DNA from 4 places in the Gracilibacillus pellucidus genome. Region 2 is predicted to be linked to each of the others. Evidence: predicted binding sites of a transcription regulator. Region 2 holds the regulator's gene; each other region holds the start of a gene.

Region 1 (7,891 bases), on a different contig from region 2:
AAAAGGGTAGTTGATTCATAGATTTTATCCTTCAGTTTGTAATAAGCTTCTTTCTGTTCTTCAGCCTGATTAATACTTTTCAATAATGTAGCTTCTTCATTTTCTTTTTCCTTTAGTTTGGCATGAAGTTGATTACGCTGTTTGGTAACTGTTTCATATTCATCGATTTTCTCTAGTAATTGTTGCTGTTCTTTCCATTTTAACTGTAATGCATTCCGCTCCGCTTCTTTCTGTGCTTCTTCTTCGTATTGTGCACGTACTCTTTGATAATCCGCCTCTTTTTGCTCTTGAGCAATACGCAACTTATCTAGTTTGGATTTTTCCGTTTCCCATTCTTGCTTTCTTGTTTGCATTAATTGTTCGATTGGTTTTATTTTTTCAGCTGTTTTACTAAGTTCAAGTTGGGTTTGTATTTGTCCGATTTCTTGTTCTTTTTTATCCAGCTCTATCTGTTTACTTGTTAATTGTTCGTATTCCTCAAATTGCTCACATAATTTCTTTTGTTCATAATATTGTTCTTGTAGTTTGGTTAGTTCAATGTTAACTTGCTCTAATGCTTGTTTCTCTTTCTCTTTTTCTGCTTCTAATGCTACATAACGATCATCTAACTGCTCTTTTATTTTTGTTTCTGCTTCTCTATCAAACGATCCTTCAGGAAGTTTATTCAATTCTTCTTCATATCGCCACTTCACTTTATTTATGTCTTCTTCTAATACTTTCGCTTCTTCTTTTAATTTATCGGTCATATTTTTATAGAAGTAGGTGCGAAAGATTTTTTGTAAAACTTCTTCCCGTTCTTTACTGTTTTCTGAGATTAACTTTCGAAATTCACCTTGAGGTATCATAATCATCTTTTTAAATTGTTCATAGTCTAAACCAATCATTTCTTCTATTGTTTCATTCACTTCTTTAATTTTAGATACGATCAGTTCTTTCTTACCCTCATCCTTGATCAGATAAAAACTAGCACTTGCTGCTTCTTCTGTATACCCCTCTCCACGAGCTTTTGGTTTTTGCTGTTTTGGACTACGAACTACTTGGTATTCTTTATGATGAAGTGTAAATGTAAACGAAACAGTGGTTTGTTCAGAGGCATTAGCAAAATGACTTCGAAAACCGTCCTGATCTCGATCATTACCACTTGCTCTGCCATATAGGCTATAACAAATCGCATCAAATATCGTTGTTTTTCCAGCACCTGTAGGGCCTGTCACTAGAAAGATCGGCTCACTTCCTAATTTCGTAAAATCGATTAGCTGTTTTTCTCGATATGGTCCAAATGCAGTTAATTCAAGTTTTAAAGCTCGCATCTTATTTTTCCCTCTCTTCTTTCAGTACTTTTTGAATAACATCCTTTACATATTTTTCTCGTTCTTTTGGTAATTCTGTTCCTTTTATTTGTTGATAGAAAGAAGCGAACAATTGCTCGTGTGTCATTTCTTGTTTTTCTTTAACAGCGTTAATTTCCTTTAATGATTGGTGAACAAAATGATGTTTCCGTTCTAATCTTAGGATATTCGGAAATAATTTACGAAGCTTTGTTACAGGATCCATAATTTGTCCATCATCTAATAAGCTGATTTGTAGATAGTCATCTGTTGGTTCTGCTATTTTTCCTTCTAATAAATCAGTGAAATATCCTTCAATAATTCGTAAATCACGTGCCGCTTGTAAAGGAATAGTTCGGATAGTTTTATCACTTTCTGTTATGTCTAGGATGGTAACAGATTTCTTATGATTTGCTTCTGAAAAGGAGTATTTCATAATGGAGCCACTATATCTAATGTAGTCGCTAGTTATTTTCTGAGGTTGATGTAGGTGTCCTAAGGCAACATAATCAAATGATTCGAACAAGGATGCATCAATATATGGAGTACCGCCGATCATTGTCAGTCTTTCTTCCGATTCAGATTCCATTCCACCCGCAATAAAAGCATGTCCAACTAATATATGTTTGGCGCTTTTATCCATATTAACTTCGATTTCTTTCACGATACGATCCATAGCATCTTGATGAGTTTTTATTTCCGTGTCACCAAAGTAATTGCTCACTTCTTCAGGTTCCATATAAGGTACTAGATGGAAGTATACATCTGCATCTCCATCATTAAAATGAATAGGCTCAAACACTTCTTCTATTGTTGTTGCTAAGTACAGTTGTCTTGATCGAAATAAGCTCGCTCCAAATCCTAGTCTATCTGCACTATCATGATTACCAGAAATCGCGACAATAGGAATATTCATCTCTACTGAAACAGTTGTGAAAAAGGAATTCAGCACCTCTACGGCTTCTCTAGGTGGTACCGCTCTGTCATACAAATCACCCGCTATAATAATAACATCTGGTTGCTCCTCTTTAATCTTGTCAATCAAATGGTCTAATATCACTCGTTGATCTTCCGTCATGTGTAACCCATGAACAATCTTGCCTAAATGCCAATCTGCTGTATGTAATATTTTCATGTTAATCTCCACCCTTTCTATTTTCCTTATATTCATTATACACGAACAAACGATCGAAGTCTATTGAAACAGAACGTATATTCGTGTATAATCATGATGAGGTGATTCAGTTGATCCATGATCGAGGTAAACGAAAATGGTCTTCGTTAATGTTGCCAGAACATGTGGAAATGCTACAGCAATTTTATACGAACGATACCAAAAAACAAAAGCCCATTTTAAGCGAAGATGATATAAATGATCTGGAACAAACTTTACAACAAGCTGTAATAACGAAACAACAAGTAGTCATTACTTATTATAAAAATGACACATTATATGAAAGTATCGGTACTATTCATGCATTACTGCCATTAGAAAAAAAGATAGCAATTAGGCAAGATTCTATAACGCTTCAGCTTTACTTTCAGGACGTGACAGCAATTGAAATAATCAGTGATTCAGTGATTAGGAAAAGCCATGAGTAAATCATACACTCATGGCTTTGCTTCTTCCTTATATTCTTCCCATACTTCATCATATGTCGCAATAGCCTCCGGAAATGGAGCATGCCATTCCAAATAGCTACTAATTTCATAATAATCATGAGAATGCTTAGGAAAGTCATGGTCATAAAACATCCAATCCGCTAACTTTCGGGCATGATCGATTTGCTTATTTCCTCGATAACGCATCATAAATTGATAAAAAGACTTCATATCTATGCTCAAATCCTTTGTATTAGGTTTCCATAAAGTTTTCATGTTTTGCCTGTTTCTTACGATAAACAGTCCGTGATAAAACAATACTGATTTCATATAAAATAATTAACGGTATCGCTACAACGATTTGCAAAATAAAATCAGGTGGTGAGATCATCGTACCGATTATTACTAATATAAAATAACCATATTTTCTTGTTTTACTTAAAAATTGAGGGGTAACAATCCCTAAACTAGTTAAGAACATGGTAATAACGGGCACCTCAAAAAATATCGCAAATGGGAATGTAACACGGAATATAAAGCGGAAATAGTTTTCTACCGTAAACATCGTGTCAAATATGCCATCATTCAATGATAAAACGAACGGTAAAATTAATTGAATAAAGATAAAATACCCGAATGCTAAACCAGATAAAAACAACATAAAAATAACTGGTATGTATATTAACGATACCCGTTGTTCTTTTTTAGTTAGACCAGGACGAACGAATAACCATAATTGTATACACAAGAAAGGTAAAGTTGCCGCAAAGGCAACAACAAACGCAATCATAAAAATAATCCAGATAATTTCCTCTGGAGAAATTAAATTTAATGTCAGATCGATGTCGCGAAGAAAGAAATTTCTAATCTCTTCTACAAAATAAAGACCTGCAGCAAAAAACAACACAAATACTAGTACAGTCCACAATAAACGCTTGCGTAATTCTGCAAAATGATCCAGAAAAGCCATTTCTTTCTCATTTGGTAACGATTTATCTTGCTCCATATTTAACGCCCCTTCATCCCTATAGCTGATGCAAGAAAAAAGGTTGGAACACAAAAGTATGGAAAAAATAATTGGATCACAACAGATGTTGTGAATATTACCCAAATGTTCATTCTTCCATCTCATTTTGGTCCAGCCTTTGTACGTTTCTTTCTTATTTATCAGATTTGTCCTTATCCTCGTCCATTATGTCATTAGTAGCTTTCTTAAATTCGCGCAAAGAACTACCAATCGCTTTACCGATCTCTGGCAATTTAGAAGGGCCAAAAATAACTAATGCAATAATTAAAATGAGAATTAGGCCTGGAAACCCGATATTAGAAAACATGACATTCACCTCACTCAGTCTATTGAGCCAACTTTACATTTTATTTATCTTCTTTAACCTTGTCTTCATCTGTTAAGTCACGTGTCGATTTCTTGAACTCACGTAATGTTTGTCCTGCAGCTTTACCGATCTCCGGTAATTTCTTTGGACCAAAAATGACTAGTGCAATAATTAAGATTAAAATTAAGCCAGGAAAACCAATAGCTGATGGCATAGTTGAACTCCCCTTTATATAGAATCATCCTATCACTATCTGTTATCTTACCATGATTTTCTATGGTTGTCTTTTATATCGAAGAAAAATTATTTTGTTTTCCGATCATACTGTAGAAAGTAATAATCATAAACGTTCTTCTCGTCCTTTATACCTTTTTCATTCTTTGTTAAATGCCATTCATTCTCATCAAATTCAGGGAAGAACGTGTCCCCTTCAAACGCTTCATCAATATAGGTCATATAAATACGATCAGCAAAATCTAATACTTGTTTAAATAGAACTTCGCCACCTATCACAAACCATTCTTTATCTGGTTCTTGTGTACACATTGTTTTCAACTCATCAATAGAATGAATAACCTTGCAGCCTTCATATGCAAAATCCTTATTAGTAGTTAAAATAATATTCTCTCGGTTTGACAATGGGCCTTTCATTGAATCGAATGTTTTCCGTCCCATAATAATTGAATGAGAGGTAGTTAATTCTTTGAAAAACTTTAAATCATTTGGCAGACGCCAAGGCAATCGATTGTCTTTACCAATAACACGATTTTTGTCCATTGCAAATAATAATGAAATCATCGTACCCCTCCTTTTATACAGCTACTGGCGCTTTTATAGCTGGATGTGGATCATAATGTTCCAGTGTAATATCTTCTAATTCCACATCAAATAATGATACTCCTTCTTTAATCGAAACAGTCGGTAATGCTTTTGGTTCTCGTTCTAATTGTGTTTTTACCTGTTCGGTATGATTCGTATAAATATGTGCATCACCGAATGTATGGACAAATTCACCTGGCTCTAAGCCACATTCATTGGCAATTAATAATGTTAATAATGCATAACTGGCAATATTAAATGGCACACCTAAGAAAATATCACCACTTCGTTGATACAGTTGACAACTAAGCTTGCCATCCGCTACATAAAATTGGAATAATGTATGACATGGAGGTAACGCCATGCTTGGTACATCTTCAGGATTCCAAGCAGAAACAATATGCCTTCTTGAATAAGGATTATTCTTAATCGCTTCTACAACCTCTTTTAACTGATCAATCATATCACCTCGAGTTGTTTGCCAAGAACGCCATTGTTTACCATAAACAGAACCTAAGTCTCCGAATTTACTAGCAAAATCCTCATCTTCTAATATGCTTTGCTTAAAACGGTCCATTTGTTTATCATATGCTTCTTTAAATGTAGCATCCGTTAAAGAACGATTACCAAAGTCTGTCATGTCAGGACCATCGTATTCATCGCTTTCCACCCAATTTTTGAATGCCCATTCGTTCCAGATATTATTATTATGTTGTAGTAGATAACGGATATTAGTATCACCTTTCATAATCCATAATAATTCACTAACAATTAAGCGGAACGGAACTTTCTTTGTTGTTAGTAGCGGAAATCCTTCCTGTAAATCAAAACGCATTTGATGACCAAAAATAGATAAAGTACCTGTATTGGTGCGATCCTCTTTCTTTGTACCTTCTACAAGCACTTTTCTACATAACGCTAAATAATTTTCTTCACTTAATGACATCTTTTTACTTCCTTCCTAAAACATTTGTTACAAATGCGTAACAAATAAAATATTAAATCATATTTCCCCCATTTTAACATAAATTTTTCTGTAAGTAATTATTTCAAGGAGGGGTTGTTGTATGTTGTTAGAAGACCAATTAACTAGAGTAGTAAAACACTCCGTAGCATACGGCTTTGCCTTTAGTCAGCCCTTTTCTTTTTATGTCGATGTTTACCCGCTCATGCAAAATGAAATATTAGAGCAATCTGACATGCTAGAATTCGGCATGCAGCATGAATCGGTAAGCATGTTGCAGCACAAACTACAAAAACTATCCTATTATGATACTTCCGTTGATGGCGAGTTTGGCATTTTGACGGAATATGCACTGAAGAAATTCCAAAAAGAGCATCTGCTCGAAGAGACTGGAAAAGCTGATAAAGAAACTGTTAAAACTATTATTGACAGAGAAGAATCATATCATGAAAAAATATTAAAAGAACAGGAACTAGACTTTTCACTTGGAGATACAGGTGAAGATATTAAGAAAGTACAAGAAGCATTATTTTACTATGGGTACTATCGTGCTGAAATTGACGGTATTTTTGGTGGTAAGTCAGAAAAAGCATTACAAGCGTATAAACAAGATATTGGTGTAGAAATACATCATATAGAGACAGAGGTACAACAAGTAACAGTAGAAACACCTGAAGTGGAAGTGGAAGTGGCAGCAACAGAAATGGAGAACACAGTAGAAGAAGTCCATGAATTAGAGGAGCAAGAGATACAAGCAGAATCATCACAACCAGAAAATAAACCAAATGAAGAGGAAAAGAATGCGGAACAAACGAACACGGACCTATCAACTAATCAAATCATCTCGTCTGCTCAGTCACATATTGGTGTTCCATATGTGTGGGGTGGAACAACGACATCTGGTTTTGATTGTAGTGGCTACTTACAATACGTCTTTCAAGAGCTAGGTGTTAGCTTACCTCGAACAGTAAGTGAAATCTGGAATGCAACAATACCGATTGATCAACCTTCTGTAGGTGATTTAGTTTTTTTTGAAACATATAAACCAGGTCCATCACACGCCGGCATTTATCTAGGTGACGGAAAATTCATTCATGCCGGCGCATCAAATGGAGTAGAAATAACAGAATTGAGTGTTAGTTACTGGTCTGAGCGATACTTAGGAGCTAAACGTGTTTCCTTAAAGTAAATCAAAAAAATCGATTTGCTTTGGATGTAACCCTTGATAAGTAATGTGTAAAAGATCGATTAGTTGTTTAGCATTATCTGCTGCATCTCCGCCTGAATTATTATTAAATAAAATGGTTACTTCTTTCCCTTGTTTTTCAAGCTGTTGGATTTCTTTCACCCACTCTTGTAATTCCGCCTCATTATAACGGTACAAAAAGCGAACCTCACGCCAATTTTCTTGACCGTGATTATTCCAACCGTGGACATTTCTACCATGGAATCGAATTAATACACGGTCATTCGTTGTGGCCACTACAGTCGGAATCGATCCAATACCTGCTTGTGGTTCATCACAGATCACATGTGTTACACCTAACTCATGAAGAAAACGTAACGTTAACGGTTCATTCTCCTCAAACCATGTTCGATTCCGAAATTCAATAGCTATTGGAATATCACCCATCCACTGCTTGATTTTTTTTATTTTAGCAATATTACGCTGCTTCAGATCAAACCATGGTGGAAATTGAAGCAAAACCGTATTTAGCTTATTGGCCTTCAATACCGGTTGAATAGACTCGACAAACGCATCTACTAATTCTTTCGCTTCGCGGTTTGTTAAGGCTTTTCGGTCATGACCTGTTATCGTTTGGTATGCTTTAATAACAAAAGAA
Region 2 (7,891 bases):
CCATGTAATATGGAAATCATATCTTTTTTTGATTCCGCTTCTATTCGTTAAGCAAAAAGAAAAAGCACCCTAAAGGATCCCTTTTTCTATAATACATAATTATCGATATCTTTCACTTTATAAAGTTGAATTCTTTCTTTGAAAATGTCTACTTCCGAAATATTTGTTATTTTGCTTTTCTCTTGTTCTGTAATAATATTGTTATCCGTTAATTTTTAAAGCAGTTTTTCTATAACAAACTTTTGTTTTAGATATCCCTCAACTAAATGGAGGCTTTCAATCTCATACGCTTAAAACATTACAAGCCATTCTCTCTGCTATCATTTTTTCTAACAGAAAGAATGGCTTGGAAAATAAGTTTCTTACATTTTTTATACTATTAAGAGACCCCTATAATATGGTCCGAAAACCTATTTGCTATCCATTTGATTGTTCATTGCACGCATCATTTGTTTAATTTTCTTCTGCGATGGTTTTTGGCCCATCTGCATCATTAATGTTCTTAACATTTGCTCATTAATAGGTGGGTTTTTCTTTAAATAACTCATCATGTATTTTCTCGCGATAAAAAAGCCTAGGGCGATCCCGGCTAACAAAGCAACTACGAGCAATACAATCCAAATCCAAGTGCTCATTTACTTGTTCCTCCTTCAATTTCTCTCTAATACAGTATATTAAAAGTCGATTAATAATACAAGCACTACTTATGTATAACTACTGTTTAAAAAAAGAAAATGGGACGAGGAACTTCTCCTCTGTCCCATCAACCATTATATTAGAATAATTCGTTCACATGTTTCACAACATTTTCAACAGTGAAACCATATTCTTCGATAATCTTGTCACCATTTGCAGAAGCACCAAATGTGTCGATTGCAATAATTTTACCTTCTAGGCCAACATATCGCTCCCAACCTAATGAAGAAGCCATTTCAATACCAACACGTTTTCTTACTGTGCTTGGTAATACAGATTCTTTGTAAGCTGCATCTTGTTTGTCGAAACGATCAAATGACGGAATACTTACAACACTTACATCTTTACCTTCTTCTTTTAATGCTGCTTGTGCTTTTACTGCAAGCTGTACTTCAGATCCAGTTGCAACAAGAATTGCATCAGGTGTTTCTTTCGTTGATGGACTAATGACATATCCACCTTTTTTCACACCTTCATACGCATGTTCAGCAGTACCAGGTAATGTTGGCAAGTTTTGGCGTGTAAGTACTAATGCAGTTGGCTGTGAAGTAGATTCAACAGCTAAACGCCACGCAGCTTGTACTTCATTTCCATCAGCAGGACGGATAACAGAAAGATTAGGCATTGCTCTAAACGCTGCTAATTGTTCAACAGGCTCGTGAGTCGGACCATCTTCCCCTACTGCAATAGAATCATGTGTTAATACATATGTTACAGGTAGGTTTTGAATAGCAGATAAACGAACTGCTGGACGTAAGTAATCACTGAATACGAAGAACGTACCACCGAACACTTTTAAGCCACCGTGTAATGCCATACCATTAAGCGCTGCAGCCATAGCAAATTCACGTACACCAAACCAAATATTACGCTTGTCAGGTTCAGCTGCTGAGAAATCACCAGCATCTTTTAGGTTTGTTTTGTTAGATCCAGCTAAGTCGGCACTTCCACCAAATAATGATGGTACTGCTTTAGCCACCGCATTTAACACTTCACCAGATGTAGCACGAGTAGCTGCTGCATGAGTACCAGCTTCATATACAGGTAATTCTTTCTCCCATCCTTCTGGAAGTTTGTCATTAATTGCATCCTCTAATTCTTGGCTTAATTCAGGATAAGCTTTCTTATATGCATCGAATAGTTCATTCCATTCTTGCTCAGCTTTTTTACCGTTTTCAACAATTTTCGTTTCAAAATCTTGGTATACTTCATCTGGAACAGCAAATTCTTCATGATCCCAAGCATAAGTTTCTTTTGTTAGTTTCACTTCATCTTGACCAAGTGGTGCACCATGTGATGCAGATGATCCAGATTTGTTAGGAGAACCAAATCCGATTACTGTTTTTACTTCAATTAATGTAGGTTGATCAGTGTTTGCTTTTGCATCTGTAAGTGCTTTAGAGATAGATTCTGTATCTGTTCCGTCTTCTACACGGATTACTTGCCATCCATATGCTTTAAAACGATCTTCTACATTTTCCGAAAATGCTTTATTCAACTCACCATCTAAGGAAATATCATTAGAATCATATAGTGCAATAAGTTTGCCTAATTTCAAATGACCAGCAAGAGATGCCGCTTCATGTGAGATACCTTCCATCAAGTCACCATCACTTACAAGTGCAAATGTGTAGTGATCTACAACATTGAAGTCATCTTTATTATATTTAGCTTCTAAGTGTTTTTCAGCCATTGCCATACCAACACTCATCGCAATACCTTGTCCAAGTGGTCCAGTAGTTGCTTCTACTCCATCTGTATGATGAACTTCTGGGTGACCTGGTGTTTTAGAACCCCATTGACGAAATTCTTTTAGGTCATCGATTGATACATCATAACCAGCTAAATGTAGTAAGCTGTATAACAACATTGACCCGTGTCCTGCTGATAATACGAAACGGTCACGGTTAAACCATTTAGAACTTTTCGGGTTATGGTTCATGTGTTCAGTCCAAAGAGTATATGCCATTGGTGCTGCGCCCATAGGCAACCCTGGGTGACCAGAATTAGCTTTTTCAATAGCGTCTATTGATAATGTTCTAATAGCATTAATAGACTTTTGTTCAATTTGCTTTGCCATCGTAAATTTGTCCCCTTTCAATATACAAAAAAATATGTACGCACATCTATAATCCTATAACGAAATGAAGTCAAAGACAAGTATCTCTATTCAAAAACAGAGCATTTTCTTCAAAAACAGCAATGTTTAACAAAATTTTCTTGTATAAACAAAGAAAAAGCAGCAAAATACTACTTTTTCTTTTGTAACTTTTTAAGTTTTTCCGGAGTAACGTCATTCCCATTCGGGTCAACGACTGTCATCCCCTTCATATGATTTTTAAATGATTTTCTCACATTTTTCAAATAAGCTTCACGTAATTCTTTTTGTTCTTGTTTTTCTTCTACTGTTAAGCCTTCTTTTTTCGATTTATTTGCAAGCTCATTAATTCGAGCAATTTTATCTTGTGATAACATCGAGATTGTACACCTCATTCCTTTTAAAAATGAAAAAAAGTATATGACATCATCGTCTATACTCCCTATCATTCTAATCTTCATCTTGTAATTTTTCAAGTGTTTGATACTCTTGGTAACGGCGATGTACCGTTGCTTTGGATACATCATAACCCATTCCTCTAAGAACAGATGCAATCTCTTGAAACGTAAGCTTATTGCCCTTCAATCTAACAACTTCTTCAATCGGGAATTCTTTTCGCTCACGTCCTGTCGCAAGATGTTGATTAGAAAGGTTTTTAGCTGGATTATAGCCGTTGCTTACTGCTTTTTTCATTCCTCGTCTTATTTTGGCATTATGTAATTTTCGCTGATACTCTTCTACTATGGACACAATTTGCAAAACCATTGAATCCCCTTCTGACAAATGAAGCTCACCATTATGTGATAATGTGTAAATCGATATACCTAAACGATTCAATTGATGTAACAAAGCTATTTTCGTATTTCCTCTACCTAGTCTAGTCTCATCCTGAACCAGAAGGGTGTCAGCTTGTCCATTTTGAAATGATTCTAACATTTCAAAGACACCCTCTCTTTCAATCTCATAGCCGCTCTGTTTCTCTTGTATCGTCTTAAACACATTAAAATTATATTGATTAGCGAAATATTGTAGTTCTTCTGCTTGTCTTTTAAGAGAAGTTTCTTGTGCATCCTTCTCTGTACTTACACGACAATAAATAATTGCATTAGTCATTTTTCTTACTCTCCTACTTTATAAACTAGTTACTACAGAATAATATAAAAAGATAATAGCTAGTATAAAGGCAACTAAGTAAAAAATGTCAACTTTCGATAAATTTTTTAACATATTATCCCTCCACAGAACTTTTGTTCGTAACCATATTATACACGAACGAATGTTCATGTCAACAGATTTTTCGAACGAATGTTTGTAAAACAATTGTTGCTGTGCTATAATTTACTTAATAAATAATACGTGTGAGGAGATTTTAATATGACAAATCTATCAAAACGGCAAGAAGAGATTTTGGCTTATATTAAACAGCAAGTAGAATTAAAAGGATATCCACCATCTGTTCGTGAAATTGGGGAAGCGGTCGGCCTAGCATCAAGCTCAACTGTTCATGGACACTTGGCTAGATTAGAAAAGAAAGGCTACATTCGTCGTGACCCTACGAAGCCAAGGGCTATTGAAGTCCTTCCACAAGAAGGCGAAATTACTATTCCAAAATCTGAGGCTACTTTTGCACCAGTTATCGGGAAAGTTACAGCAGGTCTACCGATTACTGCTGTTGAAAACATTGAAGAGTATATCCCAATTCCTTATAACGAAATGCATGCAAGCGACCAATTATTTGTATTGATTATTGAAGGCGATAGTATGATAGAAGCTGGCATTTTAAACGATGATAAAGTAGTAGTTAAACAGCAAAACACAGCTGAAAATGGAGATATTGTTGTTGCAATGACAGAAGATAGTGAGGCTACGGTTAAACGTTTCTTTAAAGAAAAAGACCATATTCGCCTACAGCCTGAAAATGCAACAATGGAGCCATTAATTTACGAAAATGTTAGTATTTTAGGGAAAGTCGTAGGGTTATATCGAACCGTTTAAATGGATACCTCCTGCCTGATATAGAGTGCGCACTATTATAGTCGCACTTCTTTTTTCTTAATACCATAATAATATTATGTTAACTATTTTGCCCATAATAATCCCCTTGGCAATTGATTCATACTGCCAAGAGGATATTTTTCTTATGATGGTGATGACTGTAGCGCTTGTATCCCACATTACTGGTACGTCTAATTAAACAAAGGTACCTCTTTGTCAATGGAATATCTGCTAATGTCACTTCTAGATATATGCTCATTGAAAGAAAAATAGTAGCAGACCGTATCTTTCTTCATGTTAGGACTACCTGAAATCTTTTGATCGAGTATAGAAGATTTATACAGGCCAATTTACACTCATCAAATGTCTTTTTACTTTATGGCAGGATTCCTCCACCGTTTGGCGGTGCTGGTAATGTGTGTGTCGGTGCAACACCTGGCGTTTCGCAACGATTTGGATTGACATCACAAATATTACCGCTTGCGTCTTGAATTACTGGACGTGTTACCGTAATCGTTGTTTTTAAGATTACTTTAAATAGGATACCTTGAACAAGATCGATTCCTGCTGCCCCGATTACAGGGACACCTGGCTGAACAAAGATACCTTCGATTTCCAATGGTGTTTCCGTTAACGTATCTTCTGGACATGCTCCAGGGAAGTCGGTGTGTTCTTGGAATGGAAGACTAGTATCCAACGTAACGGGCAATTCAATATCTAAAATAGAGATTGTAATGGATGCAGGTAAAAGACCAATATTAACTACTTTATCCTTAATAACACGTGCATTTTGTGTTACAGCATCTAAATTCGGTACAATATTAACAGAAACAATATCATCTAACACACCTAAACCAGCAAACGCTGTAATTGGTAATGTTGACTCCGCCACTTTTTGTACGGTCTTTGTTCCTACTAATGAGTTTACTACTACACAATCGTTGGTTAATTGTGCTGGTTTTATTACTGGTTCTGTCACATTACAGTTACAACCTTCTACTTTCTTTTTCGCTTTTGGTCTTAAAGGTAGTTTTGCAGGAACCTCAACTTTAACACCACAATTGTTACTTGCCATTATATCGCTTCCTTTCACTCTTATTTCATTATGAAACTAACTTTAATTTTGCTAGCCATTTTCCAACTATCGCAGAACTGCTCATGGCATAAGATCTTTTATTTTTAGTGCAATTGATACTTCAATGACTGCAAATCCTAGAGCTGTGCAGCGATTTGCAATTATTTCTTTCGTTGTTCATTCTAGTTTCATAGCTTTCTCCAATATATAACAAGAACAGCCAGTTGATTGCATTTTTTGTACTGACTATCCAGTCTTAACTAACCTTGTTAGATGATTAACCTATGGTAAAGGTAAAATGCCTCCACCATTTGGCGGTGCTGGTAATGTCTGTGTCGGTATAGCGCCTGGCGTTTCACAACGGTTTGGATTAACATCACAAACATTTCCGCTTGCATCTTGGATAACTGGTCGTGTAACCGTAATCGTTGTTTTCAATACTACTTTAAATAGAATACCTTGAACAAGATCAATACCAGCAGCTCCAATTACAGGTACACCCGGCTGAACAAAGATACCCTCTATTTCTAATGGAGTTTCCGTTAGTGTATCTTCTGGACATGCTCCTGGAAAATCTGTATGCTCTTGGAACGGTAAACTTGTATCTAATGTTACAGGAAGTTCAATACCTAGAATCGAAATAGAAATGGATGCCGGAAGTAGACCGATGTTGACTACTTTATCCCTGATAACTCGTGCATTTTGTGTAACTCCTTCTAAATTTGGAACTACATTAACTGATACAATATCATCTAGCACACCTAAACCAGCAAACGCTGTAATTGGTAATGTCGCTTCCGCCACTTTTTGAACTGTCTTTGTTCCTACTAATGAATTTACAACGACACAATCATTCGTTAATTTCGCTGGTTTAATAGCTGGTTCTTTTACGTTACAGCTGCAACCAACTATCTCTTTTTTCGGAACAATAATTTCTTTTCTTGCATTTGCTTTTTTCTTTGTAGAGACTCTTGCTGAACTTTGTACTCTTCCACACTTATTGCAAGCCATTATACCCCATCCTTCTTTATTCAAGATTTTTTTCCATTAAGGATTCTCTTTATTTTACTGATTTCACCAAGTTTGGTGTGGGCATTTACGATAGTCGTTATTACTTTTGTTTAGCCTTTTTTAGAATGTGTCTGCATTTAACCGTCTTTGCAGCTCTTTTACCATCATTGAAGGATTACTAATCACCCCATCCACTGGTGTTCCTAAATACATTTGAAGCCTTCGAATTGTTTCAGGACCAAGTAAACCATCCGCTGATGCACCAACTTTATCTTGCAACGATCGAATCACCATACTTCCACCGTTACCAAATGTTATCCCATTTACGATCATCGTTGTCACACTATTTCTAACTTGATTACTAATGATGCCATCTTCCACTGTACCTAATGCCCGTTGTAAGGCGCGTGTAGTCTCGCTTCCCCACCTACCATCCACGATTAAACGATTAGATAATTGTTCTTCTTTTGGTTTCACACTTACAGCACGTGATATATTTCCTCTTACCTTCTTTTTTAAGTTAAAGATACGAACAATCCCATTCACATGACCTTGCGCAACTTTGTCTAAAAAAGAGGAATCCTTTAACTGTTGTGCATCCTCTTCTGAATCGATAAATCCATTTTCCGTTAGAATGGCTGGCATTTTTGATTCACGTAACACATGAAAATTTGCATTCTTCTTCCCTCTGTTCGTCCAATCCATATAACGATTGATTTCATTATGCATGGTCTCTTGTCTTTCACTACTTTGCGAAGAATTGGTCGAATTAGTATGAATATAATCTTCATAACCTGTTCCACCACCAGCATTCACATGAATACTAACGAAATAATCTGCTCCCCACCTGTTTGCGGCATTCGTACGTTGATTTAGTGAAACAGTCCGATCCTTCATGCGACTTAAACGAACCGAAAGATTCGCATAATCACTTAATTTTTCTTTTATTTTCATTGCAATTATTAATGTTATATCTTTTTCCATCAAATCGTTAGCTACTGCACCTGAATCAGTCC
Region 3 (7,891 bases), on a different contig from region 2:
CTCAATTAATGTATTGAGTTTTGATTCAATCCGGTGTAATAAGTAAAACGTCACCGCAACCGGAAAACCTAAATCCGTTATTATTGATAACCAAGTTTCCTCCATGTTTTGCACTCCTTTCTCTTCTTCATATGAAAAGGAGAGCATGACAGCCCTCCTTATCACTAAATTACAGTTCAATATCTGATACATGACGTTCTACAATACGTGCACTAGCCTTCTCAACTAGCTCACCACCTGAAGTAAAGAAAACATTCTCGGCTAAGATTGTATCCATTGCTGCAGAAACTGCTGCTGGATCAACAGGTTCTACTGGATAATCTAATGAAATCGTTACTGTTTTATCTTCTTCATTTTTAAATTTCAATTCAAGCTTTTTCACCGTTCACACCTCCTTCCTTTTACAACCGTTACACTTACTCAGCTGTAATTAATTCTGTGTCATTACGCTTCACTGTGTACAAGCTATGTTGTTGTAATGGAACAAGCGCATTTGTTACTGCAAGTAATTGCTCTGCTGTTGCATCAACATTCACATTGTTAAACGATTTTGATTGATAGATCGGTTCTCCTGACACAGGATCAACACCTGTTTCGAATGTTAACTGAAGTCTTGAATCAACTCTTTCTGCATTTGCCATCTGTCTCACCTCCCTTCACCTCTATAATCAAAACGAGAGGGAGAAAGGTGTCATTCATTTTAAAAAAATAAAGTGGAAGTTATCAGGACATTAGCGTCCGTTTATCCCTCACTTAGCTTCTTTGTTTTAACTGGAACCTTGAAGTGGAGGATTTTACGAACTTCATGCACCATGACAAAAAAAGAGAAGAAGCACTAAGGCTTCTCCTCCTGTTAAAATCATTATTACTATACACTGTCAATAGCTTCACTTACAATCAGTGGGATTAGGGTCTCACTTCAATCTAATGCCTCTATTTCTTTTTCTGTCAGTCCAGTAACTTCCATCACTTCTGCTTTATTCATCCCTTTTGCTAATAAATTCGCCGCTATTTTTCGCTTTTCTTCCATTTTCCCTTCACGTTCTCCTTCTTTTCTTCCTTCACGTAATCCTCTGTCAAAAAATGAATTGGGCAATTTCTTTACGAACTCTGCTAAACTTTCTTCACCTGTGTTTTTTAATTCAGACATAAGGGTTTCCTCCTCTTCATTTGTTGCATCGGTAGTCGGGAATCTCGATTCAGTCTAATGACTCTACTTCTTTTTCTGTCAGTCCAGTAACTTCCATCACTTCCGCTTTATTCATTCCTTTAGCTAATAAATTCGCTGCTATCTTTCGCCTTTCTCCCATTTTTCCTTCTCGTTCTCCTTCTTTTCTTCCTTCACGCATCCCTTCTTGCTTTCCTTCACGTAATCCTCTGTCAAAAAATGAATTGGGCAATTTCTTTACGAACTCTGCTAAACTTTCTTCACCTGTGTTTTTTAATTCAGACATAAGGGTTTCCTCCTCTTCATTTGTTAAATGATGGTACGTTTCAAAAAAGCCAAATAGTAACTTCACTTCTTCACGATTTAGTGATTGAGTTGCCAACATTCGCAAAAATGCTTTTTTTACTTCTAATTTTTCAGAAGCATTATAATTCATTTTACTTAATAAAGCCGCAGCAACAGGGTTATCATTCTTCAAAAAAGTACGCCAATTTAATGATTTTAATTGTAGTTTGATATATTGAAAGGTAAGTGTCTCATGGAAAGGCAATGACATCGTAAATGTATCTGGCTCATCGCGAATGTGGTCATAACTAAATACAGCAATAGGGATAATAGGTTTCTTATATTTAGTATACAGTAAACAGTAGTATTCAAACATTCTTTTGGGAAAATCTTTTTGAGGAGAGCTCTGTGGTTCAATATGAATGATAATAAGCGTGTCCTCTCCCTTTAATTTTCCTTCCATTACAATGTCTGCTCGGCGTCTTTCACCAGCTACTAATTCTGTAAATAATTCTGTTGATAATGGTTTTAATGTTGGAAAGGCAAGATGTTGAGAAATGTGAGGAAAAAAAGCTGTGAGAAAATCTTCAAAGAACGTATCAATTAATTGCTTGAATAACTGGTCATGGTCTATATAATTAGACCGCTCTTCTTTTACTAGCAACAAAGATACCATTTGTTAGCACCACCTATTTTATTTATTATAGTCAGTCTACCATATACTACTAAACAAAACAAGAACTTATGTTCGTTTTCGTCGGTAAAAGAAGAAGCCAGCACTTCTCGAAAACACTGACTTCTACACTTTCTGATTTCTTCCTATTAATTTTCGAATACTGCCTAATATCGGCTGTTGGCCGTTCTTCACAATACCGGTTAGCTCAGCAATTAACTGAATGCCAATGATAATTAGCACTAATATAATCAAGGAGGTTAACATCGTTGCACTGTTAAAGATAATCGCCATCACACCGAAAAATCCACTAAATCCATAAATAATCAACACTGCCGTCTGATGACTGTATCCCATATCAATTAATTGATAGTGAATATGTTTACGGTCTGGTGCACCAATACGTTGCTTATTTATTAAACGGCGAACAATCGCAAATAGCGTATCAAAAATCGGTACCGCAATAATAATAATCGGAATGATAAAGCTGAACAAGGCGACATTTTTAAAGAGGCCGAGCATGGATATGACCGAAATGGCATACCCTAAAAATAATGCACCGGTATCTCCCATAAATATTTTCGCTGGGTGAAAATTGTGATATAAAAAACCAAGACAGCTTCCAACTAAGACCATACCTAAATAAACGACTATTAAACGATAATCCGTTATTGCGATAATCAAAATACTTGTTAAACCGATAGCAGAAACACCTGCTGCTAGACCGTCTAAACCATCAATCAAATTAATCGCATTCGTTACACCAATTACCCAAAGAATCGTAATGATTAGCCCCATTCCTTCAAGTTGGACAGTGCCGATAAAAGGCATCGTAATCTTATCTATGACTAATCCTGATGAGACCACAATAAGTGCTGCTCCCACTTGTCCAATTAGTTTTTGATAAGCTTTTAAACCGACAATATCATCTATAACACCAGTGATAACAATAATGATACCACCAATAATAATCTCTCTCATATGTGGATATTCTGGCTGTAAATAGAGGAGACCTGCTGCTACTCCTAATACGATAGCAAGTCCACCAAGTCTTGCCTTTACACCATCATGTTTTTTTCTTCCTTTTGGTATATCCACTGCGTTTATTTTAAATGCTAATTTTTTTATTAGAGGAGTTGAGACAAATGCTACTGTAGCCGAAATAAGAAATGCTACAACTAACTCCGTTACGTTAAACATAATTTACACCTACTTAAAAAAAGTACTGTTCCATCTTTTGTTCGTGTACCTTGCACCATTATAGCATGATTTCTCTTCATATATACTATATAAATATACGGCATTGATGCTAAAAACTAGTCCGTCTCGATAATCCGTATATCATTTTACCATATTTTATTACGGAAAAGGTAATTTTCATCAGATTTACTTCATTTACAGACTTGTTACAAGAAAAAAGCGAAGGAGCTAAATAATCAAATAATTCACAAAACTTATTTTACGTAGGAAGCATTCCATAGTAAAATGGCTGTAACGTATAGAAATCGGGGGAAATGAGATGTCTAAACAAGAAGCGAATTCGAGAGCAGCGTTAAAGACTGCCAAAAAGAAACGAAAACGTAGGAAGGTTTTATGGTTCATTTTGATTCCTTTATTCATCATTATTGCAAGTATATCTGCTTATGTGATTCATTTAGTGTATGAAGCGGAAAAAGCGGTCACAGATGCTTATGAAGAAGATGAGCGTGACAAATCCGCATTACGTGATGAAATAGTAGATCCGACTAAAGATCATATTTCCATTCTGTTTGTTGGTGTAGATGGTAGTGAGCACCGCGGTAGCAATGATGAACCAGTCCGATCAGATGCGCTCATTTTAGCAACATTAAATAAAAATGAAGAAAGCATCAAAATGCTAAGTATTCCACGTGACTCCTATGTGTATATACCGGAGGTTGGTTATCAAGATAAGATTACCCATGCTCATGCATTTGGTGGAATTAATGCGACGATAGATGCAGTGGAGAATTTCTTAGACGTTCCAGTTGATTATTATGTCAGACTTAACTTCAATGCATTTGTTGATGTAATTGATGCCATCGGTGGTGTGGAAATAGATGTGCCGTTCGAATTTAAAGAGTCTGACTCCAATGATAAACGTGATGCTATTCATCTCTTCCCTGGTGAACAAACATTAGACGGTGAGGAGGCACTTGCCTTTGCCAGAACGCGAAAGATTGATAATGATATTGAACGTGGAAAAAGACAGCAAGAAATAATGAAATCTATTATCGAAAAAGCGACATCCGTTAATTCTGTATTTAAGCTAGATGATGCTTTTCATGCAGTTGGAAATAACATGGCTACTACGTTATCTTTTGAAGATATGAAAGGATTAGTATCATATGGTACATCAGGTAGTATCGATGTCGAAACGTTAACCCTTGCAGGAAGTGACTTGTATCAAAATAATGTCTATTATTACAGTTTGGATGAAGCTAATCTTGCTGAAGTGCAACAAGTTTTGCAGGAGCATTTGGAGCTAGATCAGCATAACACTGTGTCAGAGTAGCTTCTAAAACAAAAAAATCGGCCGAAGCCGATTTTTTTGTTTTTTATTATTTATACTCAGGGATATCAAATACAAGGCGTGGATTGTTTAATTGACCATACATTGATTTGATATTACTAATTTGTTTAGACGCCCATGCCATATCTGTTGCGTATTGTGGGTAACCTGGGTTAGCAGGATTCCAACGCATTTTGTAAATGGTGTCTTGGTTATACTGATTATGAATATAACGTTCTCCAATGAATTTAGCGCCACCGACAATTGCTTTCTCTACGGTATCCCATCCTTCATTGTAAGCTTTAATTGCTCCTAGACGTTTAGCATCTGAATCTGCAGCACCAATACCAAACATGTTATGCACTTTTTTGATATTCGATAGGCTACTGCGATTACTTGAAGTGACTAAAACAGGTTTACCACTACTGTTTTTACCTACTTCAATTCCTTTAGCTAAAGCAGATTTACCATGTCCCGTTTCTAATAGAGCATGTGAAATCAAATAAATTTCGTTGACATTATGTGTTTCAGCAGCTTTGACGAACGCGTTACCTTGTCCTTCTAAAACACCTTTTCCAGTCAATACTTTACTAATTTCTGAACCTGGCAAACGAACACTCTCAGATAGTACTAAGTGTTGGAATTCATCTTGCTTCGCTGGGTCTAAATATTGTTTAACCTCTGACGCTTTTGCATTTCGCCATGTTTTACCATTGATTTGTGTCCAAGTAGATCCTTTGCTCTCAACTGTCGCTTCTGAACCTTTACTTAATTTGTAAAAGACATGTCCACTTGTACTTTTTGACGCATATACAGTCGTTGATGACTTCATTTTAGCTATTGTTTTATTTTTCGATGCTAGTGAGCTATGCACATATAAAGTATCACCTTTATATTTAATCTCATACCACGTTGTACTGCCGCTCACAGAAGTTCCTTTGACATTCTTGACATATTCAAACTGTGTTCCCTTAGCCAATGTTGCTGCAACATTATTTTTAGATGTATCTGGTGCAGTTCGTACATTAACACGAGATCCCGTGATTGCTCCACCAGTATAGAAGGATGCATCAGCGGTTTTGACATAAGCAGGGCTGTTAGCATACTTATCTGTTTGTGGTGGTGGGTTAAGGCTTAATTGCTTGTTTAATTGATCATTTAAAGAAATGTTGTAGCTTGTTTCACGATAAATGACGTTATCTACTTCTAAGTCCTCTAATGCCTTAATGGTTACCTCATCTAAGATCCCGTTAACACGCAAACCATTATCTTTTTGGAACTCTTTCACTCGTTTTTCTGTTGTAGCTCCAAAATACTTTGTTGTTGTAATACCTTTTGAATAGCCAAGATTTCTTAGCATCTTCTTATAGTCACTAATTTTAGAGGCACTTTTTCCTTTTTGGTACGGGCTATTTATAATAGATTCCATCTTAGATGTTGTACCCTTACCAACAACCCCATCTGCAGATAAACCATAGTAACTCTGGAACTGCTTGACAGCTTTTGCTGTTTGCGAACCATAGTAATCAGTAAAGGCAAAGTCGCCAAAACCTAACTTAACCAAATCTTTCTTTAAGGAAACAACATCGTCACGATACATTGGATTTTTCAATGGACCTGTTGCTGCTGATTCTAAGCGAGACCATGTAGTAGGATCAGCAATTCCTGTTACAGCCAGCTTCTGTGCTGATTGAAATTCTTTTACTGCCTTTGCCGTTTGACTACCATATAAAGTAGTACCAGATTTACTATCCCATAAGCCTACAACGTATAACATTTCTTTCAATTTCACTGTATCCTTATGGCGTACACCTTTACGGAATGGTACATTTGCTGCTTCGCTTAGCTTTTTCTTCGTTGCATCATTTACAATACCATTAACAGTTAAACCATATTGTTTTTGGAAATCACGTACAGCCTTTTCTGTTTGTGATCCAAAATAGTCAGTCAATGTAAACGAACCAAACCCTAGACGTTGAAGGTCAGCTTTTACTGTTTTGGCATCATCACGGTACATTGGATTTTTCAATGGACCTGTTGCCTCTTGTTTAAGTTTCGCCCACGTCTTAGAATCTGCTACACCTGAAGCCTTAAGACCAAAATCTTTCTGAAATTCTTTGACAGCCTTTGTTGTTTGAGATCCGTATAGCGTTGTACCGCTTTTAGAATCCCAATATCCAAGTGTATGTAAGTATTCCTTTAATTGAACGGTTTTGTCATCACGTTTACCTGATTGTAATGGTGTTGAAGCTTCGCTATTCAATTTACTAATTGTATTGTTCCCAGCAATCCCATCTACACCTAATCCGAAATATGCTTGAAAATCTCGAACTGCTTTTTCTGTTTTCGATGCATAATAATCCGTTTTCGCAAATGAACCGAATCCTAATAATTCAAGCTTTTCTTTCAAAGGAATAGCATCCTCACGATACATTGGATTACGTAATGGTCCTGTTGCAAGTCGTTCAAGAGTTGACCATGTCGAATCATCTACAATTCCTGTAACGGATAACTTTTGAGCTTTTTGAAATTCTTTAACAGCTGCTTCTGTTTGACTACCGTATAAAGTGGTTGGGTTTGATGAGTCCCAGTAACCTAAAATTGCTAGGCGCTCTTTAATAACCACTGTATCTTTATGTCTTTTTCCTTTTTGGAACGGTGAGTCACTAGTTGTTTTTGCTGCCGCTGCCTTCACTTCTTGTTGTTCCACTTCTTCTGTGCTTTCTTGTTGCTCATCCTCAACAGACTCTGTAGCATCTGCCTCTTGGCTGTCTTCTTCAGCATCATTCGGCTCTTCTTCTGGTACTGTTTCGTCTACTTCTGCTGATTCTTCCGTTACTTCTTCAGATGCCTCTTCATTCCCTTGCTCCGCTTCTTCCTCGCTAACTTCAGGTGCTGATTCATCTTCTTCAGCAATACTTTCTGCTAAAATTTCGTGTGTACTAAAGTGGAAGGAGAAAACAAACAAAGTAGTGATTCCTAAATATTTAATAGATTTCCCAATCTTCACTCTAGTTTCACCTCCTTATTTTTCTAGTAGATTACTATACTATTATCGACAAAATAACACTTTTTTTCAATAGATTCCTTCAAATCATTAACAATCTTTTCACTATTTAGTTATTTTCCTCCTACCTATGTAACGATCAATGAATACATTCACTTGACTCATAATAATAAAAAGCGGATAAACATATGTTTATCCGCTCTGTTATTAATTAGCTTTAAATGTCTG
Region 4 (7,891 bases), on a different contig from region 2:
TTGAACACTTCTTCACCTTTGGAAAAGTAGACAGTAGCATTGTCTTGGCGCTTATACTCTTCTTCATTTATAGACTCATCTCTAATCACAAAACGAGTGAAATCCCCGTTTTCAATATCTTCACTGTATTCTGTTACGATTTGAAGATTATCCGCCTTATTTTCGTCTTTCCATGCTTCTGCTTCACTCAATGTCATTTCTTCGAAGGCTGGCAACTCGATATGTGCTTCAGGATCTGCACCGATGCTACTAGTTAACGTGATTGTTGAGCCTTTTTTCACGCGTTTACCTTGTTTAACCGCTTGTTCGATAACTTGGTTAGCATCATATTCCATGCTATATTCTTGTTCTAGAGCTATTTCCATCTTGTTTTCGTCCGCCCATTTTCTTGCTTCGGCAACAGGTTCACCGATAAAGCTTTCCATTTTTACGTATTGCGTAAAGTAGTAAATGAACCCGATTAATAGAAGAAAGATAGCGCCACTCCCGATATAAATCAACAATTTGATTCGCTTATTTCGTTGATAATTCGGATCAATTTCAATTTGATCGTTGTGCTCAGTAGTCTCAGGTGTATATGTTTCTTGTTTCGGTGTTGGAGATGTTGTTTTTTTCTTAGGCGATTCTTTTGTTTCTTCTTTTTCTTGCTTCGGTTGTTGTTCTACTGGATTTTTCTTCTTTTTATCTAACTTATCGTAATTATCTTTATCAAAATTGGAAAGGAAATCACTCATGGTTATGCAAGACGCCTTTCTTTAGATAAAATGTTTGATCAGATTGTTGGGCAATATCGTTAGAATGGGTAACCATTACGATGCATTTATTGTGCTCATGGGCTAAATTCATAAAAATATCGATAATTTCTTTTTCCATTTCTTCATCTAAATTTCCGGTCGGCTCATCGGCAAGAATAAGTTCCACATTTGTTGAGAGCGCACGTGCAATTGCTACACGCTGTTGCTCTCCACCAGACAGTTTATTGACAGTACGGTCCGCTTTATCTCGAGAGATGCCAATGTAATCTAACAAATTATAAGCAACTGTTTTATGTTCGTTAGGTAGTTCATTTTGCGTAATCGACATAGCTATTAGTACATTCTCTACTGCTGTAAAAGTAGGGATGAGGTTGTAACTTTGAAAAATAATCCCGATTTTATTACGACGATATGTTTCGTGACCGATTGCTTCAAGATTTTGACCGTTGAATAGCACCTCACCAGTGTGTGGTTTATCCATGGCGCTTAGTAGTGATAGTAACGTTGTTTTACCTGATCCTGATTGACCTAAAATTGTATAAAATTTTCCTTTTTCAAAGGAAACATTTGTATCTTTTAAGATAAAGCGACGACTTTCGCCATCTTGATAATAATAATTTAAATCTTTTGCTTCTAATATCATGATTGGTGCCTCCTTTTACATCATTATTTTCTTAGGGTTTAGTCGTACAATATAAATTAATGGAATAAGTGTTGATAAAAGAATTGTTAACATTCCGACTACATAGAAGAATAAGACGAATTCTCCTGATAAACTAACTTCATAAGCATCAATTACATCTGTAGAAGATACTTGCGGATCTAGCTCTGTATAAGAATAGAAATCCTCCTCTTGCGAACTGTTAGATTCAATCATCGAACTAGAAACAGTTTGTGCTAGTAGATTTCCGGTGAAGAGGGACAAAGTCATTCCGATAATGGAAATGATAATAACCTCTGTCATGATTTGTCCAACTACACGTAGACGAGATTCTCCTAATGATAGATAGATACCAAGTTCATGTTTACGATCACGTAGGAATAGCAAAACAACTAAACCGATAATAAGAATGGTAGTAATAACAGCAACGATCAATACATATTTAGCTAGAGTAGACATCGACTCGATTGGACCAGCAATATTCTCGTATGTATCTGTAGCGTGATGCACAATATAATACTGCGGTAATAATGGTAATGTCTCCTGCTCAAATGCTTCCGCATCCTCTGCATTATTTAGGACGAAGATTGGTGAAAGATACATATCATCCATGGACAAATCATCATCAAGCCCATAAGCAAATTGCGACTCTTGGAAAATCATTTCGTTAGGTACATAAAGTGTATTTTGATATTCACCATCCATAAAATCATGGAAATCATCGTCATTATTTTGCTCTGTATTAACGGTTGTAGGTTCGAAAAGCCCAATGATTTCTAATGGAACGTCCCGTGAATCAGTAATGCTTTCCTCCCCAGTCTCCTCGTCGTAATCATAGACTTGGTTTAGTAAGTTAAATGTATCCCCAACTTGTAAATGGTTTGCTTCTGCTAAATTTTTAGAAATAATGGTCACAGGACTTCCGTTGGTAATTTCATCATCGTTAAATACACGACCATCAATTAGATTAGCCTTCCCTTCTTCAAAGTCAAGAATGGATGCGTAATTAACCCCTTTGATTTCGAAGTGTATCATATCATCGCCAAAGTCCACTTCTCCTGCTGTTCCTTCATATCTTTCCATATCTTCTGAAGGGAGATAGTCTGTTGCGTTATAATCATAGTATTTAACATATGGTAGTTCTCCGATTTGTTTAATTAAATCGGTTCCAACAGAGCTAAAATCAATTTCCATTAACTCCGATTCATCTAGTTCTTCAATTTGCTCATAATCAAGCTCTACCGTTGCAGCGGTTCCAAGTCTTTCTTTAATGTTTTTCTCCACATTACTTGTTGCTTGTGAAATGGAAATTGCACCAGCAATTACATTTCCGAGAATAAATAAGACGGCAAGTAGAATAAAAGATTTGCCTAATCTTCTCGTAACACTTAGTAGTCCTCTCTTAAAAAAGTTCATCATCTTCCCCCTGTTTTCTATAATGTCTTCAAAAAAATAATTCCTATATATTATAGACGTATTAACTAAGGAAAAAGTTCCGTATATTACAAAAAATTATAATTTCTTGTAATAAAATGAATAAATAACTGTATCTTCTTAATTCATGGTAAAGACATCTATCATATTCTTATTTTAAGCAGCTATCATTTTACTCAGGAACGTACGTTTGATATAATCTGTGATAGAATAAACAAAAGGAATAAGAAAGTAGGTGTCTTCTTTGTTGCGATTTTTAATTGGCAATGCAACGGTGAACAAAAGTAAAGAGTGCCTCAAGGAAATAAGACAAGAGCTTGCCTCTAACCCGCAAGGACCTCCAATTATCTATCTAGTACCAGATCAAATGACCTTCCAACAAGAATATGCATTATTAAATGATCCCGATGTCAATGGCTCGATTCGTGCACAAGTATATAGTTTTTCACGATTAGCTTGGCGTGTTATGCAACTAACAGGAGGGGCAACAAAGAAATACATTACATCAACTGGGATGCAAATGATGCTGCGAAAAATTGTGGAAGAAAGAACAGAAGAGTGGAAAGTATTCCAAAAGGCTATTGAAAAACAAGGCTTTATTGAACAATTAGAAACCATGATAACGGAATTTAAACGCTATTGTGTCACACCAGATGCTATTCATATGCAAATGGAAGAAATGGAACGATTTCAGCATCAAACAATTAGTGAAAAGGCGTTACATAATAAATTAGATGACTTAGTTTATATTTATCAGCAATTGACAACAGCACTTGCTGGTCATTATATGGACAGTGAAGATCAATTACAGCAGTTAATAGAAAAGCTAGAAACAACTAATTTTCTGGCGGACACTACTATATATATTGATGGTTTTCATCAATTTACACCACAGGAATTGTTCGTAATAGATGTCATGTTGAAGAAAGCAAAAAATGTCACGATTACATTAACCGTTGATAATGTAAACAATGAAGAAATAGTACCGTTAGATCTTTTCTATCAAACGAAAGAAACCTATTATCAAATTAAGCAATTAGCTGAACAAGCAATGATTCCCACAGAAGTAACGTCATTAAAAGCAGAGGAAGGCGAAGAGAATGCGTTTATCCATTTAGATCAGCATTTCGATAGTCGACCTGTTCAAAGTTACGATAGCGAAGCTCCGATTCAGATCGCCGAAGCAGTTCATCCACGTGCAGAGATAGAAGGAGCGGCACAAGAAATTGTCCAATTAGTAAGAGATAAAGGATATCGATATCGGGATATTGCGGTTTTACTTCGTGAGCCAGACGTGTATCATGATTTGATTACAACCGTATTTGAAGATTACCAAATTCCTATTTTTGTCGATGAAAAAAGAACGATGCTACACCATCCGTTGATTGAAACGATTCGCTCTCTACTTGATGTTATTGAGGGGAATTGGCGTTATGATGCAGTTTTTCGTTTGTTAAAGGCTGGTTTTATCCCAATTGGTGCAGGTAACGACAAGTTAGACCAAGAAGCAATCGATGAATTGGAGAATTATGTGTTGGAATATGGTGTTCGAGGGCGAAGCAGATGGTTAAGTGATAAGCCATGGATATTCCAACGATTCAAAGGTTTTGATCAGTCAGCGCAAACGGATAATGAGTTGGACACACAAAACCGAATTAACACATATCGTGAAAAGGTGACAGATGCACTTGCTGATATTGATAAGAAGCTTCGAGAATTGCCGACAATAAAAGAAAAGGCTATTGCTTTATTTGAATGGCTGGAATCAATTGGTGCACCAAATCGGTTAGAAACGATGCGAGACTTATATGATGAAGAAGGTCGTGTGGAAAAGGGACGTGAACAAGACCAGGTTTGGGATGCAATTATCCAGCTTTTAGAGGAGATTACGGAAGTGGCTGGTGAAGAAGAGATGGAACTTCAAACATTTCGGAATGTATTAGAATCTGGATTTGATTCGTTGCGCTTTTCTCATGTTCCACCGAGTATTGATCATGTTGTAGTAGGTTCAATTGACCGTTCACGTATGCATGGTATAAGAGCGGCCTTTTTGTTAGGTGTAAATGAAGGGACATGGCCAATGAAGCCAGGCGGAGATGGTTTGATTACGGAAGAAGAGCGTACTCTTTTACAAACACATGGCTTACAACTTGCAAACGGAAGCAAGCGTCAATTATTAGACGACTGGTTTTATGTCTATTTAGCTTTCACTTTACCATCTGATTATTTATGGGTGAGCTATCCAATTAGTAATGAAGAAGGAAAACAGAAAGTTGCCTCTCCATTAATCAAAAGAATGGAAGAAATATTTCCGAAGCAAAAAGCGCGTTTATTTCTGCAAGATCCAGAAGAAATGACAGAGGCAGAGCGCTTTGTCACAACACCGAATAAAACAAGAGGTGCATTAACAGCGCAATTAGCTAGAAAATTAAGAGGCTATCCAATTGATGACATATGGGATTATACATTAAATTGGTTTATTGAAAAATCTGATCAACCATCGCTTAATAAACGTGTGTTGAACAGTCTCTTTTATCAAAATAAACCAACAGATTTAGCGGAAGAAACCGTTAAACAATTGTATCAAAAAGAAATTAAAGCAAGTGTGTCAAGATTAGAGATGTACCATCGCTGTTCCTATCAACATTTTGCTAAGTATAGCTTGAATTTAGATGAGCGTCCAACCTATAAATTGGATGCACCAGATATTGGTCAGCTTTTCCATGAAGCGTTGAAACAAATAACAGAATGGATTCAAAAGGAAGGTCGACAGTTTGCAGATATTTATGATCAAGAAGCGAAAAAATATGCGCATCGTGCTGTAGGACAACTGGCTTCTGTATTACAGCATCAAATTTTGCATAGTTCGAATCGTTATCAATACATTCAACGTAAATTAGAAAATGTTATTGCAAGAGCGACATATGTGCTTAGTGAACAGGCTCGAAAAACGAATTTTTCACCGGTTGGATTAGAGGTAGGGTTTGGCTATCCTGACCAGTTAAACCCGTTAACCGTCCAATTACCAAATGATTATACATTGATGTTGCGAGGTCGGATTGACCGTGTAGATCAAGCGATCGAGAATGAACAACTATATTTACGTATTATTGATTATAAGTCAAGCTCAAAAGGGTTGAATTTAACAGAAGTATATTATGGGCTAGCGCTACAAATGCTTGCTTACTTAGATGTGGTATTACAAAATGCAGAAAGCTGGCTAGGTCACCAAGCATCACCAGCAGGCGTTCTGTACTTCCATGTCCATAATCCAATGGTTTCAGCTAGTGACTTCCTAGCAGAGGATAAAATCGAACAAGAAATATTTAAAAAGTTCAAGATGAAAGGTTTACTTGTTGACCAAGAAGATGTCGTTCGAATGATGGATACATCACTTGAATCAGGTAGAAGTAACATTATTCCGGCAGGATTTAGTAAAAGCGGATCTTTCTATAAAGGATCACAAGTTGCCGAACGAGAAATCTTTGACGAATTGCACCGTTATATTCATCAATTAATGGAAAATGCAGGACTTGCTATAACAGAAGGGAAAGTAGACCTTAATCCATATCAACAGCAGCAATTAACAGCATGTACATTTTGTGAGTTCCGTTCGGTTTGTCAATTTGACCCGACCTTAGCAGAAAATAATTACCGTAAGTTAAAAGAGATGAAAGATGAAGAAGTTATCGAAGCGATCAAGCGAGGTGAAGAATAATGCCACAATGGACAAAAGAACAAGAAGAAGCCATTTATCAATCAGGAAAAAATATACTAGTAGCAGCAGCGGCAGGCTCTGGTAAAACAGCTGTCCTTGTAGAACGGATTATTCAAAAATTATTACAGAAAGAACAGCCAGTCGATATTGATACCTTGCTTGTCGTAACGTTTACCAATGCAGCTGCACAAGAAATGCGTAATCGAATTGGGGAAGCGATTGAATCAGCTTTAGAAAATAATCCAACATCGAATCATTTAAAAAAACAATTATCCTTATTACAAAATGCCTCCATCTCAACTTTGCATGCTTTTTGTATGGAATTAGTCCGCAAATATGCGTATCAAATTGATATTGATCCCAATTTCCGAATTGCGGATGATATTGAGGCAGACCTAATTCGTCAAGATGTTTTAGAGCAATTATTTGAAGAGTGGTATGGTAACGAATCAGCAGGTGAACAAGAAGCATTTTTTGCCGTTGTAGATCGTTTTAGTAGTGATCGTAATGACTTAGAAGTGGAATCACTTATTTTGAAAATGTATGAGTTTTCGATCCAACACCCAAATCCAGATTATTGGCTTGAGCAGATGGCAACAATTTATCGAGTTAATACAGAGTTAGCGGAAAGTGAAATTCCATGGCTAGCGTTGTTGAAAGAAGAGGTTATCGATCAATTAGAGGTGATGGAGCAATTAGCAGAACAAGCGCTTGATGTAACAAGGGAAAGTGACGGTCCTTATCATTATGCAGAAGCAATCGATTTAGATAAGGAGATGATTCAGCAGGCAAAAGGTGCCATTGCTGTTTCATGGGAAGAAGGGCGAACGATTTTTGCTGGTAGTAAATTTAAAGCTTTGTCGCGTAAAAAAGTAGAATGTAATGAAGATAAAAAAGAGACAGTCAAAACGATTCGTGATCAAATAAAGAAAAGATGGGGAAATATTGCGAACGATTGGTTTACACGAAGTTTAGCTGATCATCTTCGTGATATGGAAGAGCTTCATCCAACGATTAAACAACTAACGGAAATGATTAAACAGTTTAAAGCTGCTTACCAGGAAGCGAAGAAGGAAAAAGGTCTCGTTGATTTTTCTGATTTGGAGCACTTTGCTTTAGAGATTTTATTAGAAGATAAGGAAAGCGGAAAACCGTCATCGGTCGCGCTTGAGTTTCAGCAAAGATTCACAGAAGTAATGGTGGATGAGTATCAAGATACAAATATTGTGCAAGAAACAATTTTGTCGCTCGTATCTAATCAAGAGAATGAAGGCAACATGTTTATGGTTGGTGATGTGAAACAAAGTATTTACCGTTTTCGTC

The links. Region 2 encodes LexA, which represses DNA repair genes until DNA is damaged. Its sites were predicted from a motif close to CGAACATATGTTCG; they were not measured.
Region 1: SH601_RS09270 (YolD-like family protein) is a predicted target of LexA. The motif match lies at 2,506-2,519, and genes of this name have one in related genera.
Region 3: SH601_RS14020 (RpnC/YadD family protein) is a predicted target of LexA. The motif match lies at 2,191-2,204, and genes of this name have one in related genera.
Region 4: addB (helicase-exonuclease AddAB subunit AddB) is a predicted target of LexA. The motif match lies at 3,030-3,043, and genes of this name have one in related genera.

The regions. Positions count from the first base shown of each region.
Region 1 covers NZ_JAWZSR010000004.1:271,235-279,125, reverse strand. The annotation lists gene SH601_RS09280 (AAA family ATPase) at 1-1,310, opposite strand, end outside; gene SH601_RS09275 (exonuclease SbcCD subunit D) at 1,312-2,463, opposite strand; gene SH601_RS09270 (YolD-like family protein) at 2,574-2,930, shown strand; gene SH601_RS09265 (YozE family protein) at 2,940-3,161, opposite strand; gene tatC (twin-arginine translocase subunit TatC) at 3,184-3,936, opposite strand; gene SH601_RS09255 (twin-arginine translocase TatA/TatE family subunit) at 4,091-4,264, opposite strand; gene tatA (twin-arginine translocase TatA/TatE family subunit) at 4,305-4,478, opposite strand; gene SH601_RS09245 (dihydrofolate reductase) at 4,568-5,062, opposite strand; gene SH601_RS09240 (thymidylate synthase) at 5,076-6,029, opposite strand; gene SH601_RS09235 (C40 family peptidase) at 6,151-7,236, shown strand; gene SH601_RS09230 (DUF72 domain-containing protein) at 7,228-7,891, opposite strand, start outside.
Region 2 covers NZ_JAWZSR010000008.1:121,393-129,283, reverse strand. The annotation lists gene SH601_RS13690 (YneF family protein) at 411-635, opposite strand; gene tkt (transketolase) at 776-2,776, opposite strand; gene SH601_RS13680 (DUF896 domain-containing protein) at 2,947-3,171, opposite strand; gene SH601_RS13675 (YneB family resolvase-like protein) at 3,245-3,907, opposite strand; gene lexA (transcriptional repressor LexA) at 4,169-4,789, shown strand; gene SH601_RS13665 (hypothetical protein) at 5,166-5,864, opposite strand; gene SH601_RS13660 (hypothetical protein) at 6,147-6,875, opposite strand; gene SH601_RS17660 (N-acetylmuramoyl-L-alanine amidase family protein) at 6,996-7,891, opposite strand, start outside.
Region 3 covers NZ_JAWZSR010000009.1:28,748-36,638, reverse strand. The annotation lists gene SH601_RS14040 (YvrJ family protein) at 1-105, opposite strand, end outside; gene SH601_RS14035 (DUF2922 domain-containing protein) at 170-382, opposite strand; gene SH601_RS14030 (DUF1659 domain-containing protein) at 417-641, opposite strand; gene SH601_RS14025 (RpnC/YadD family protein) at 920-1,150, opposite strand; gene SH601_RS14020 (RpnC/YadD family protein) at 1,200-2,129, opposite strand; gene SH601_RS14015 (glycosyltransferase family 4 protein) at 2,253-3,326, opposite strand; gene SH601_RS14010 (LCP family protein) at 3,646-4,659, shown strand; gene SH601_RS14005 (peptidoglycan-binding protein) at 4,706-7,666, opposite strand; gene SH601_RS14000 (peptidoglycan-binding protein) at 7,871-7,891, opposite strand, start outside.
Region 4 covers NZ_JAWZSR010000003.1:297,678-305,568, forward strand. The annotation lists gene SH601_RS07085 (PASTA domain-containing protein) at 1-734, opposite strand, end outside; gene SH601_RS07090 (ABC transporter ATP-binding protein) at 727-1,398, opposite strand; gene SH601_RS07095 (ABC transporter permease) at 1,414-2,832, opposite strand; gene addB (helicase-exonuclease AddAB subunit AddB) at 3,095-6,568, shown strand; gene addA (helicase-exonuclease AddAB subunit AddA) at 6,568-7,891, shown strand, end outside.